Regions from separate parts of the Pantanalinema rosaneae CENA516 genome, predicted to be linked through region 2. Evidence: riboswitches for the same ligand, from Rfam matches in the RefSeq annotation. Region 2 holds a riboswitch; each other region holds the start of a gene.
What was found. Region 2 has a riboswitch for cobalamin ahead of ACN4EK_RS26060 (hypothetical protein). Riboswitches for the same ligand answer to the same signal wherever they lie in the genome.
Positions count from the first base shown of each region.

Region 1: it holds a riboswitch for cobalamin, as region 2 does, so the genes downstream of both, ACN4EK_RS02385 (energy-coupling factor ABC transporter permease) here and ACN4EK_RS26060 (hypothetical protein) in region 2, are expected to answer to the same signal.
Region 3: it holds a riboswitch for cobalamin, as region 2 does, so the genes downstream of both, metE (5-methyltetrahydropteroyltriglutamate--homocysteine S-methyltransferase) here and ACN4EK_RS26060 (hypothetical protein) in region 2, are expected to answer to the same signal.
Region 4: it holds a riboswitch for cobalamin, as region 2 does, so the genes downstream of both, ACN4EK_RS20840 (energy-coupling factor ABC transporter permease) here and ACN4EK_RS26060 (hypothetical protein) in region 2, are expected to answer to the same signal.

Region 1 is NZ_JBLZFZ010000003.1:51,171-54,376, forward strand. Features, by position in the region: gene cbiQ (cobalt ECF transporter T component CbiQ) at 1-150, opposite strand, end outside; gene ACN4EK_RS02380 (energy-coupling factor ABC transporter substrate-binding protein) at 151-453, opposite strand; gene ACN4EK_RS02385 (energy-coupling factor ABC transporter permease) at 458-1,210, opposite strand; cobalamin riboswitch at 1,244-1,389, opposite strand; cobalamin riboswitch at 1,494-1,649, shown strand; gene ACN4EK_RS02390 (hypothetical protein) at 1,676-1,945, shown strand; gene ACN4EK_RS02395 ((2Fe-2S) ferredoxin domain-containing protein) at 1,968-2,879, shown strand; gene ACN4EK_RS02400 (ribonucleotide-diphosphate reductase subunit beta) at 2,876-3,206, opposite strand, start outside.
Region 2 is NZ_JBLZFZ010000061.1:2,468-5,673, reverse strand. Features, by position in the region: gene ACN4EK_RS26070 (CobW family GTP-binding protein) at 1-802, opposite strand, end outside; gene ACN4EK_RS26065 (SufE family protein) at 812-1,261, opposite strand; cobalamin riboswitch at 1,470-1,678, shown strand; gene ACN4EK_RS26060 (hypothetical protein) at 2,100-2,495, shown strand; gene ACN4EK_RS26055 (pentapeptide repeat-containing protein) at 2,528-3,082, opposite strand; gene ACN4EK_RS26050 (formylmethanofuran dehydrogenase subunit E family protein) at 3,187-3,206, shown strand, end outside.
Region 3 is NZ_JBLZFZ010000003.1:56,471-59,676, forward strand. Features, by position in the region: gene ACN4EK_RS02405 (ribonucleoside-diphosphate reductase subunit alpha) at 1-962, opposite strand, end outside; cobalamin riboswitch at 1,364-1,508, shown strand; gene metE (5-methyltetrahydropteroyltriglutamate--homocysteine S-methyltransferase) at 1,795-3,206, shown strand, end outside.
Region 4 is NZ_JBLZFZ010000039.1:38,934-42,139, forward strand. Features, by position in the region: gene ACN4EK_RS20830 (protein-tyrosine phosphatase family protein) at 194-607, opposite strand; gene ACN4EK_RS20835 (hypothetical protein) at 564-746, opposite strand; cobalamin riboswitch at 858-1,003, shown strand; gene ACN4EK_RS20840 (energy-coupling factor ABC transporter permease) at 1,363-2,118, shown strand; gene ACN4EK_RS20845 (energy-coupling factor ABC transporter substrate-binding protein) at 2,165-2,485, shown strand; gene cbiQ (cobalt ECF transporter T component CbiQ) at 2,526-3,206, shown strand, end outside.

The DNA of each region.
Region 1 (3,206 bases), on a different contig from region 2:
TATGCCTAACCAAACCGCAATCAGCAGTTGTGGAATGGGATGAGTGATCAGGGCAATGACAAGCACTGCGATCGCAAATAACAGCTTTTGTTGTGGCGAAATCTGCCGCAGGCGATTTGCGTAAGTGTAAACATCAAGATGATGATGCAATCACTCTTTCTCCTGTTCCTGTCGCTTACTGCTGCCGCGATACAGCCCGATGACATAGCCAATCACCCCCGCTCCCAATGCCGCTTGGGAAGCAAATAAAAGGCTTTCTACTTCCCCACTCGGTGGCTCATACAAGGGCTTAAACCAGGGTTCGTATCCGGGTTGAATTTCCCCAATCGCGGCTTCAGCCTGTCCATCGGCACCCCCATATTCACCCTTGACAAAGATCAAAGGCAGCACTGCCAGCGCTAGAACTGCGATGATCAACAGCCAGTTCTCGTATTTCGTCGGTTGTTTGCTCATGATTTTAGGCTTCCTGCTTCAATACTTTCAGGGTTTCTAGATCCGGGCGAGCATAAGATTGCAGCCAATTCCATACCAGCACCGTCAGCAATCCTTCAGTAATTGCGAGGGGAACTTGTGTCACAGCAAAAATCCCAGCAAACTTAAGGAATGCCGCCATAAAACCACCCTGAGCAGCAGGAAATGCCAGAGCAAGCTGAATTGAAGTGGTGACATAGGTAAACAAATCTGCTAAGGCAGCAGCCAGAAAAATGGCGACCTTTTGATGCCCTGTTTTTAAGATCAGATGATAGATACCATATGCTACATATGGACCAACGATCGCCATCGAAAACATATTGGCACCGAGGGTTGTTAAGCCACCGTGGGCTAGTAACAATGCTTGAAAAAACAATACCAGAGCACCTAACACCGTCATCACCGAAGGACCAAACAGAATCGCTCCTAAGCCTGTCCCCGTAGGGTGTGAACAACTGCCTGTTACTGAAGGAATTTTTAGAGCAGATAGGACAAAGGTAAATGCGCCTGCTAACGCTATCAGTGGCTTTAACTCAGGATTTTGTTTGGTAATGCGAGTCAGCGATCGCAGTCCCACAAGAAAGAACGGCAACGACACCACCCACCAAAATACCGCCCATTGTACAGGTAAGAACCCTTCCATAATGTGCATCGCTTGGGCAGGCGCGGGCGAACCAACGATTAAATAGCAACTTAGCCCTGCCATGATGGCAAGGCGCAACACTAGACGCAATTTCATGTCCGTCTGTAGCCTCGCAGACTGGTTTATCCAACATGGATTTTGACATCGGCGGGCATCCTGACTTAGAGAGGACAAACTCTCATCACAGTTGCGGGACAGCGGCAGCTTTGCACTACTCTTTCCCCATTTACTTCCGGTGGCTGTTCCCCACCAGAGCCGATCAAACACAGTAGGAGCGTATCACTGCAAGTTGGAATACTCAACCTCGTTGTTACCTTACGCAACATTAAGTATGCTCAACTGCTTGATTCACAATGTGCGGCTCTCCTCACGCCATGCTATTCTTTGGTGAGACATCGGTTCTGATGGGGAGCAGCCGTCAGACGTAAGGGGGAAGTGCAGCGTGAATCTGCCGCTGTCCCGAAGATGTAAGGAGATTGCTGAACTTTTAGCAAAAACTCTGAGTCAGAATTCCCGCCGATCATTGTTAATGTTCATTTCTATCTGCTAGGAACGATTGCTGTGGTATTAATCGCCTCAACGCCGCAACCGTTTAGCCGCCGGAGTTGGGCAGGACAGGGCTTGTGGTTAGGAATATCGCTGTTGCTGGGATTTGCCGCCTATCAGAGCGGCACTCTACTGGTCAATCAATGGGTCGGCATGCATGGTCTTACGGTTGATGTGTTCCTGCGAATGTTTGTGCGAGACAGCATTTGGGCGATCGCCCTCTTTGCCTTCTACACCGTTCTGGTGTTAAACCACCAGCGAATTCTACAGCGTACTTCTCGTTGACCTGAAGACTGTGATCAATCCCATGAGTGAATTCTCCCGCTGGATTACCCCGCTCAACCGTCGCAGCACAGAACCTGTCTATGCGGGGCAGAGCATTGAATATGAAGACTTTCCTTGCACGATCGATGTCGTCGGTCCATTGCTCTACACTCTGTTTCAAGAGCGTTGGCAAGAGACTCAAGTGGGTCATGTGGTGGAAGGCAGTGTTCTAGAGCTGGAATTTACGCAGCCGCCGAAGATTTGTATTCTCTACGATGGCTACCTCACTGTCGTCACCGAAGCATGGCATCTACATCTGTGTGTGGAAGAGCATTTGGGCGGTCCCCTTTGCAAAACGCCACCGGAGCTTCGGCAGCAGCGGTTGATCCACCGAGCATCGCTGTATCGTCGCTTGAATGAGCGGGGTGAACCTCGGAGTTGGGGCATTCAATTCTGGAATGGAGCGGGCGAAAAGATGATGAATCTGTTTCTGCCCAATCCGTTCTTGGGAGCAGATGAAGACTTATTACCGGAAGGCAAACCCCAACTCGACAAGCTGAGTTTATATGAGGAATTGCGTCAGATTTATGTGCTGGGCGATCGTCCCATTCCGTTTGACCATAATCCCTTGAAGCGTCCCTACATCTCGGTTTGTCGTTCCAGTCGCTGCTACCCCTCGCGCAACTGGCAACCCACTTATGAAGCCCTCCAACAAGCCGTTGAGGAAGCTGGACTGGATGTGACGGTGATGAATGCAGGTTGCCTGGAAGTTTGCAAGTTGGGACCAGTGGTGTTTTACTCTGGCGACCCGCGTTCTGAAGCACTACGTGAGCGAACCTGGTATACCCGCGTCACTCCAGAGGTGGCGAAACAGATTGTCGATTCTCATCTGGGGAAGGGTAAAAAGGTGATGCACCATCTTTATCCACCCGTGACGCAGCAGCAAGTCTCCTAAAAATCATCCCACCCTTCCAGGCTGGAGGACATGACATAGCTGGTGACACTGGCTTCAAAGAAGTTGGCTTTTGTATTTGCCTCTTTCTTCGTATCCGAAAACCGCTCCAGATGAGCATAGGGACTTTTCTTGTAGTTCATCTCTGGAAACAGCGGCTCTAAGCCGATCGCCTTCAACCGCTGATTGGCTAGATATTTGGTGTACTGTTCAGTGCTGGTGGTCGTGATGCCCAGAATGTCATCGCCCACAATGTGATTGCTCCACTTCACTTCGTGTTCTACAGCCAGGGCAAACATTTCATAGATTTGCTCCAGGCTATACGGGAAA
Region 2 (3,206 bases):
GGAATTTGGGTAAGTCGAAGGGGCGCTGGCGCAGTTGCTCTGGAAGCGATTCGCTTTCAAATGACACCGCTACAAACCCATCATTTTCTAGATGATGAGAATGTTTATGGTCATGATGCTCATGAATTGGCTGGGATGAGTTGAGGTAGGTACTGGTATCATTAAATCCAATATCCAAAATTAACGGCAGTGGCACCTCTCCATATTGAACCGAGATGATACGAGCGCCTGATTTGATCGAGCGAATATAATCTTCCAATCCATTCACGATTTGAGGAGAAACCAGATCGGTCTTGTTCACCAGAATAATGTCTCCAAAGATAAGTTGGTTGAGTGCGGCTTCACTCTCGTAATGAGTGGAGGTAAAGGATTCAGCATCCACAACTGTCAGCACTGAATCTAGCCGCGTGACATCCCGCAACTCTGTACTGACAAAGCTCAACATGATCGGCAAGGGGTCAGCAATGCCAGTCGTTTCAACCACAATGTAATCAACTGAGTCATGGCGATCGACCATTTCATACACAGTATCAACCAGGCTTTGATTGATGGTACAACAAATACAGCCATTGCCCAGTTGCACCATGTTTTCATCCACAGAAACTAACAGTTGCGAGTCAATATCAATGTCACCAAACTCATTCACAATTACAGCAATTTTTAAGCCTTGGCGATTGTTCAGAATATGATTGAGCAGCGTGGTTTTGCCACTGCCCAAAAAGCCTGTGATGATGGTAACGGGTGTGATGCGCTGAGGAACGCTCACCGATTCTGGATAAACTTGCATCACTGAATTGGACATAATGCCTCCTTAAGTTCGCAAGTAAGTCGCAGCCAGATGATAGACCAGCGCTTTCTGTTGCATGGTTTGAAAAATATTGTAAAAACCATTGGCACGAGACGGAGTCAGGCTGACATCCAGCCCGGTTTGTTGAATGAAATCGGGCTTTAACTGGATAATTTCTGCGGGGGCCAACCCGTTCAATCCTTCAACCAACAGCCCCACTAATCCCTTGGTTAGTTGAGAGTCGGAATCGCCCTGAAAGATCACCTTGCCCTGCTGCAAACTGGCAGTCACATACACTTGAGAAACACAGCCAGAAACTTTATGGTCTGCCACCTTTTGCTCATCGGGAAATGGCGGCAGGCAATTGGCAAAGCAAAGCAAGTACTCATAGCGCCGCTTCGGTTCCGAAATCTGTTGGAACCGCTGGACAATCCGCTCAAGGGAGGCAGGCAAGGGTTGGGAGACGGGCGACATACTGTTCTAGTAGCAAGCTATCTATAAAAATGATAATCATTCTCATTATATAGGAAGTGGGTGAAAAACTGAAGCAGTTCTTCGCAAGCGATACCACCCCTGCGGTTGATCTACTTCCTATGTGGTACTGAGGCGCACTGCTCATAGCAGTGTGCTGATTTAGCTAAACCCGAAATTCAGAATGTGTCATAATACCCTGATTGTGTTATTGTTCAGTTACTTATTCGGTTCTGATGGGGAGCAGCCATCAGACGCAAGGGGGAAAGTCCGGTGCAAATCCGGCGCTGTCCCGCAACTGTGAGCCGATTTTAGATTGCCGATTTTAGATTTTTGATGGGGGTGTATTGCGACCTCAGGCCAAAATCCAAAGTCCAAAATTGTGTGAGTCAGAATGCCCGCCGAGTTGTCAACCCGTTACATAATCATCTGCGAGGTACAGATGATGGCTATCTTAGCTTTCAAATCATTTACTGGGCTTAGGGCAATTTTTCTTAAGTTGAATTTGTAGCGTCTTCATTTGAAGTTGCCGATTTGTAGAAAAGTACCCCTGCTCAGGCATTGATTGGTTGAAGCCACATTCCAATATGTGGCTTACATGGCTGTTGTTCCGGGATTGTTGAATCCTGCTAGGCAGATATTTGGGTTGCCCGCGATCGCTTCATTCTGCTTGTTTACGGCAGAAGTGAAACAGATTTTTGCAACTATTTTCAGTGTTAAGACGCTACAACCATGTTCGTACAAACCATTCAAACTGCAATGACGGGATATTCCCACGTTGGTAAAAATTGTGAAGTCAAAAGAGCAGTAGAAGCCTTACAGCCAGTGCGGGAGGAGAACCATGCGACCTCAAGATAGCACCTGGCAGGGCTGTTTCGGCTACTGGAAAAATCTATTCATTCGAGAAAACCTTTTGCCACTGGGACACGCCGCATGGCAAGGATTTATCACTCAAGGACGAGGCATCGTGGTATGCCATGTGGTGCTCGTCGATGCTAAGTCTGTGGATTGGAATAGCGACATCGTGGAATACCCACTCCAGTTTGTTCCTCTCCCCAACATTTCAGCCTACTTGCAGTTTCTCAACCTGGAAGCAACTTTAATTGATACCTTTTACGATCGCCCCTGGCAACCCAATGAACCGCATCAAACTCGATTGGTCTTTATTGGGCGATCGCTGAATTCAGAACCAGTTTTCTCTGCACTCCAGAAGAGTACCAATGCTCAGCCAGTTTAGCGTTGTATGGAAAATTTCTTTTTGTGATTGTTTTAACGAACTTTCTGGCGATGGACTACAACGGTTGAAAAGGGTAGTAAATCCAATAAATCTGATCCAGGTCGAAGCTGAAACGTCGGGAATTTTAATTGCCAATCTTTCCAGATTTGCAAATAACGCGATGGTTCATGCCCCACCTTTTGCGATGGCAGCAAAGCTCCCGTTAAAATAGTCTTCTCCAGGATGGCTTCGGCAAACCCAGTCACCTCAGATAAATCCGCTTTCGTCAAATTGGTATGACTTAAATTTGCCTCGGTTAAACAACTTTGGTGTAAATTTGCCAGAATCAAAAATGCCTTTGTCAAATTTGCTTGCGTGAAGTTAACAGAACTGAGATTAGAGCGAATTAAGAATGCGCCACTTAAATCCGCTCGATGCAGATTTGCACCACTGAAATCAACGCTCATCAGAGATGCACCACGCAAATCGGCGCAGTTTAAATCAACATCCCGCATCCGGACATCTCTGAGATAAATACCACGTAGATTGACTCCTCGAAAGTCACGATCGCCCCGTCGATAGCGTTCTAAAAGCTCGTCTGCTCTCATGTAGGATAGTTTAACCCGATTGCTTGCAGTTTTGCACTTCGGCATAATTTAACAGACCGCATCCGGCTTGACTATCCCGGCAAGGGGCATTTGAGGATTATAAAATGATTAAGAGCATACATAT
Region 3 (3,206 bases), on a different contig from region 2:
AAATGCCATACATCCAGGCTGACTGTAATCGCTCCGGCTCTACGTCCTCCCTGATTGACAGCGATCGCCGTATCATTGAGCAGTTTTACCCAGGGAACTACCCCGCCTGACGCATTGGCTTTGCCCATCACCCAACTACCTGTGGCGCGAATGCGGGACAGATTCACCCCCACCCCGCCTCCATTCTTAGAAATGCGAGCGGCATCGTGAATGCCTGCAAAAATGCTTTCCAGGTTGTCATCCATTGCGGTGATGAAACAGCTTGCCAGAGAGCCATTGGGCTGCCGCAAATTTGCCAGGATCGGCGTTGCTAATGAAAGTTTGCGACAGGCGAGGGCTTCATAAAACTGCTTTGCCCAAACCAACCGTTGCTCTGGCGCTTCTACTGACGCTAAGAGGAGCGCACAAGTCAGGAGAGCTTCCTGCGGCAACTCGTCCACCAACAGATACCGCTGCGTCAGGAGGACTGCCCCCGCATAGTCATAGTCGATGTCCCAATCAGGATTAATCCATTGATTGGCAAGTTCTAGCTCAGCGAGTGTGTACTCTAGAATGCGGCGATCGTACTGTCCGTCCCGGACTTTTGCCTGTACCGTCTGGGCATAATCACCATATTGATAGCCCCGGCTCACCTGGGTATCTTTCCATAAACTCCAGATGTGCAATCGCCCTGCCACATAGCGCCAATCTGGTTCATCCGGGCTGCACAGTTCTAACGCACAGCGAATCAAATTATCTTGAATCTCCCGTGTAGTAATACCAGAGTGCAACCGAGTTGTCAGGCTGGCTTCCAGAGTGATCGGATTTGCCGACAGTCCTCGACACGCCCAATTCACCACAGTCCGAATTTTTGTCACATCAAGCGGCGTTAGCGAACCGTTGCGCCGAATCACCTGAATATGGCTTGCGGTTGGGCTAAGCCCCGCTGAAGGTATAGGTTCAGCAGTCGATAGGATTTGCATAGTAGATCGTTGTTGAATGAGAAGACTGGCAGGAGAAAAGCATTGAAGCAGGTTACAAAGTTAGTGATTCCGCCTTTGACGGATCTGATCTGCAGAATCGCACAGATGAGATCGGCTATTCAGAGACTCGATCGGCTGTGCCTCACTGAAGGCGATCGAACTTAATCCTGTAGATATTCAGAAATAAAAAATTCTTGAAAAGCTGAATCAGAGCAAAGCGCACCCGCGCAAAGATGACGCTTAATGTTCGACTCAGTATAAAACAAAAAAATCAAATCGGATCATCTTTACTCTACGGATAGCGCAAGCAATTTTAGAAAGGCGCTATATCTTGAAGTGGTTCAGCAATTTGCCTATGAAGAAATGCAGGGTGAAGCTGCTGCACTGCGCGTCAACTGTGTTATCTTTAGGGTCAAGTCGGTTTTGATGGGGAACAGCCATCAGACGCAAGGGGGAAAGTGCAGTGCGAATCTGCCGCTGTCCCGCAACTGTGAGGAGAGGCGCAACTCTCTGAGTCAGGATGCCCGCCGATTCGTAAACCCGTTACATAAACATCTGCGAGGTACGGATGATGAAAACTTCAAGTTTTTGCGATTTTCTACGAGACGCGGCGCGATCGACTTTTGTTGGAATTTTAAGGTTGTAGCGTTCTGAGTTGACGATTTGAATTGAACGCGCGATTGACATTTAGTAAGGCTACCTGATCAAAGGTGGCTGATGTTGCATTTGGCAGTTGTAGCTAATGTCCTCGCTACGTCTGGTTATGGGCTGTTTCCAAATCGGGAACAGCTAATCTTCTATGCTTATCCACAAAATTTAGAACGCTACAGCTATGACTATTCCAACTGCAACGCTGGGGTATCCCCGCATTGGTAGAAATCGTGAGGTTAAAAAGGCATTAGAAGCCTTTTGGAGCCGTAAATCTGATGCCGAAACCTTGCTGCAAACGGTTCAAGAGGTTGAATTTGCAAACTGGAAAACACAACTCGAAGCCGGGATCGATCGCATTGGCATCGGTGACACCACCCTTTATGACCCTGTACTGGATTGGAGTGTTCGTTTGGGGCTAATTCCTGATCGCTTTCGTCATCTGGCTGGACTCGATCAATATTTTGCAATGGCACGCGGCAAAGATGGGGTTCCGGCGCTGGAAATGACCAAGTGGTTTGATACCAACTATCACTATCTGGTGCCCGAAATTGCGGCTGATGCCCAACCAGAGGCAAACTTTGTAGATTTTTTGGCAAGGGTACAGCGGGCAAAAGACTTTCTCGGTGAGCGAACTGTGCCAATTATCCTCAGCCCTGTCACCCTATTGCGTTTAAGCCGTTTGGAAGGTGAGCTGACAACCCATCTCGAAAAGCTATTGCCGCTTTATCGTGATTTATTCACTCAACTTAAAGCACTGGGCATCACAGAAGTGCAGGTTCATGAGCCGATTCTCGTCACCAGCAGTGCAGCAGATCTGAGAGAGGCGATCGCAAGCACTTACACCCAGCTTGCTCAAATCGGAGTACCCATTCAGCTCGTCACCTATTTTGATGATCTGGGAGCGGCTTATCCGTGGGTAATGGAATTGCCTGTCGCTGGCATCAGTTTAGACTTCACCCGTGGACGCAATCTTGACTTATTGCAACAACATGGATTCCCAGCCGATAAACAGTTGGGCGTGGGGCTTGTGGATGCGCGAAATATCTGGAAAATTCGTCCTGAATCAGTGCTGTCAACACTAGAAACCATTCACAGCATCACGCCAAATATTCGGTTGCATCCCTCATCATCTCTGCAATTTGTTCCCTATGATGCCACGCGAGAAACAAAACTGCCGGAACCCTTGCGAAATGTGTTGAGTTTCGCGGAACAAAAGCTGGAAGAGGTTGTGATTCTGGCACAGACATTGGCTGGAGATGATCCAGGAGATCAATTAGCAGTAGTGCAAACGCAGTGGCAAACCTTTGAGCAATTTAGCCCTGCAAACTCTGATGTGCAGGCTGCGCTCAAGAATTTGACGACGAATGACTTTCAGCGATCGCTCTCCTATTCTCTACGGTTAGACAAACAGATTCCCTTACCTGCTCTCCCGACCACCACGATCGGTTCCTTTCCCCAGACCTCTGAAGTACGGCAACTGCGGGTGAAGTACAAGCGAGGCGAACTGACAGAAGCAGAATATCAGGCAGCGATCGACGCTGCGATTGCTGAGTGCATCAAACTTCAGGAAGACATCGGCATTGATGTACTGGT
Region 4 (3,206 bases), on a different contig from region 2:
GGTTTTTCGATCGCACCTAATTATGGCTATGAAACCTGATTTTGGTTGGGATTTATCAGTTGGCGATCGTAACAATTTCCATGTCGGCTGTGAAAGAGCTAATTAATCATGTGAAAAAATATAGAGGCTTTAGATCAATATAGGTTCATTGACCTGAAAATCACCAACTTCTAGGTTATACTCCTCATCACCATTAAGAAAGCTGGCTTCTCCATCGATCGCATTCATCTAATAGCCGGTTAAGTTCTGCCGCCACTTGCCACGGATTGCGCCCTTTAAATGGTGCTGCAACTACAGCTTCGTAGGGATTTCTCCCCGTTTGTTTCACCGCCGCGATCGCGGCTTTGGGAGCAAGTCCGCGTCCAGCCACCAGCCAAGCGGCTAAAACATGCCCTGTGCGCCCAATTCCGCCCGAGCAGTGAACCACCACCTTTTGATTAGTTTGATCCGCAGTGGCTAAGAACGGCAAAATTTGGTGGATGAGAATGTCGGGGGTGGCAAGGTGAAAATCCTCGATCGGGATCCAACAGACGCGATCGCGTCCAAAGGTCTGTTGGTAGACATCAAGTAAATTGGTATAGCGAGTCAGTTGCGATGCAGGCAGCAAACAGCAAACAGCAAACCCGCTTGATGTCCCGATTCTGCATAAATGCAATCCACTCAGTCACTCGCTCATGACGATATCCGGGACGAGCCGCGCCAAACACGATCGATTCATTCTCCATAGCGGCAGCAAATCTATACATAGTGCATGTGCATTGAGTGGCTCAACGATCGATTTCGACGCTTAGTGAAGTTAGTCGATAGTAGAGTATTTCATCCCAACAGTCAGGCTGAACTGGAACACATTTAATAGTGATATACTTTCAGCCATCGGTTCTAGTGGGGAGCAGCCGCTAGAGGTAACGGGGAAAGTCCGGTGGAAATCCGGCACTGTCCCGCAGCTGTGAAGCGAGGAATAACACCTCTCAGTCAGAATGCCCGCCGATGAATAATTCAAGCTCCATCACATCTGCGAGGTACGGGTGACAATCCAGTATTTTATTAACTGCTGCCCTAGTGCTGCACAGTCTATATTCTCCATTCATGCTGCTGCCGATACCTTTCTATCAGCATCTGACCCATTGAGCAGTTGGGAGATATATCGCGCTGCTCTGGGATACTGCTTTGGCGACAATGTGCTGTGTTTCGTTTAGCACCGGTCTAAGTAATTCCTGAGTCGCATCTGTCTAAACTCTCAACACCCTGCCGTTGCTGCTTCAGGACTGTGGGGAGGACTGCCGATTGTGCGATCGCTCAGTGCCATAATGACCCAAAAAAATTAAGACCTTTGCTTTAAACTGATTCTTCTAGGAGATTTGTATGAAACACTTGCATCGAACGCGGCAATTAGCTGCAATGGTAGGTTTGAGCGCCTATCTTGTGATCGGATCTGCCCAGCCTGCCCAGGCGATGCACATCATGGAAGGCTTTTTACCCGTTAGTTGGGCGGTGTTTTGGTGGGTTGTGGCGTTGCCCTGCTTTATCTGGGGAGTGCGATCGCTGACTAAAATCACTCGCGAGAATCCCGAACTCAAGCTGCTCCTTGCCCTGGCTGGAGCCTTTAGCTTTGTCCTCTCGGCGCTCAAAATTCCCTCGGTGACGGGTAGCTGTTCTCACCCCACGGGTACGGGATTGGGAGCCGTGTTGTTTGGGCCGTCGGTGATGACGGTGTTGGGGAGTCTGGTGCTGGTGTTCCAGGCGGTGCTGCTGGCGCATGGGGGCTTGACCACACTGGGAGCCAATGTGTTTTCGATGGCGATCGTCGGACCTTGGGTTGCCTATGCTGTTTATCGGCTCTTTGCCAATAGCGGTAAGCAAAAACTTGGTGTTTTCCTTGCCGCTGCCCTGGGTGATCTGGTGACTTATGTGGTTACGTCGATTCAGTTAGCCCTTGCCTTCCCTGCTGCCAATGGTGGTTTTCTGGCGGCGCTGGCTAAATTTGCTGGAATCTTTGCGTTGACCCAGATTCCCCTGGCGATCAGCGAAGGGTTGCTTACGGTGTTGGTGTGGAATTGGCTCCAGTCCTACGCCACCGATGAGTTACGCACCCTGAAACTTTTGCGCCCCCAAGCATGATCGGTTAATTCACTGTTTGTGATCTATTTATTCCCAGAGTTTTGCTATGAACGAACCCTCAAAAAACACGCCATCTACGGCCTCAACGTCAACCCATCAAGGGACCTGGTTAATTGTGCTGACCGTGATCGCATTGGCTGTGTTGCCTCTCATATTCGTGCGGGGAGAATACGGCGGCGCAGATGGGGAGGCTGAAGCCGCGATCGCCGAACTTCAACCGGATTATCAACCCTGGTTTGGGGGGGTGTTTCAACCGCCCAGTGGGGAAATTGAAAGCCTTTTATTTGTCTCTCAGGCGGCTATAGGTGCTGGGATCATCGGTTATGTGATTGGGCTATACAAGGGGCGCAATTCTGTCAAAAAATAAGGCTCTGAGTCCCAATGAACCTTTGAGTTGATTCGGTTGAATGCACCATCAAATTGATACGCTAGCCCATACTAACCAATTGCGATCGCTTCCTCCAGAACACAAACTTGGATTTGCGATCGCCCTGTTTCTATTAGGCTATCTAGCGCCTGCCCATGTGCAAGGGTTGATGGTACTCTGGCTATTTCTTTGGGTGGTCAAATATGCTCGAATTCCTGCCCAGATTTATCTCAAACTTCTATCTCTGCCCATTAGTTTTCTCCTATTAAGCCTGCCTGCGTTGCTGATTGGCATGGGGACGGTGGATCACCTGACAGCTTTTGCACCCGATGTAGTTTGGGGCATGCCCATCGGTTCCATCTATCTCTATCTGAGCCAGCAGGGGATTGAACAAGCCAGGGCTGTCTTTGTTCGGGCGATCGCCCTGACCTCTTGCCTCTATTTCATCCTGCTAACGGTTCCCATGTTCGAGATCATTCGTGTCTTAAATCGGTTAGGATGTCCTGTCCTGGTGACTGAATTGATGGGGCTGATGTATCGGTTTATCTTCATCCTGACCGACACGGTGGGGGAATTGCTCACTGCCCAACAATCGCGCATGGGTTACGGCACCTGGCGGATTGGAATGCGCAGTCTGAGTGTGTTAGTGGGACAACTGCTGCATCGCACGTTGCACAACTATCGGCAGCTTACGCTGGGGCTGACCGCTCGCGGCTACACC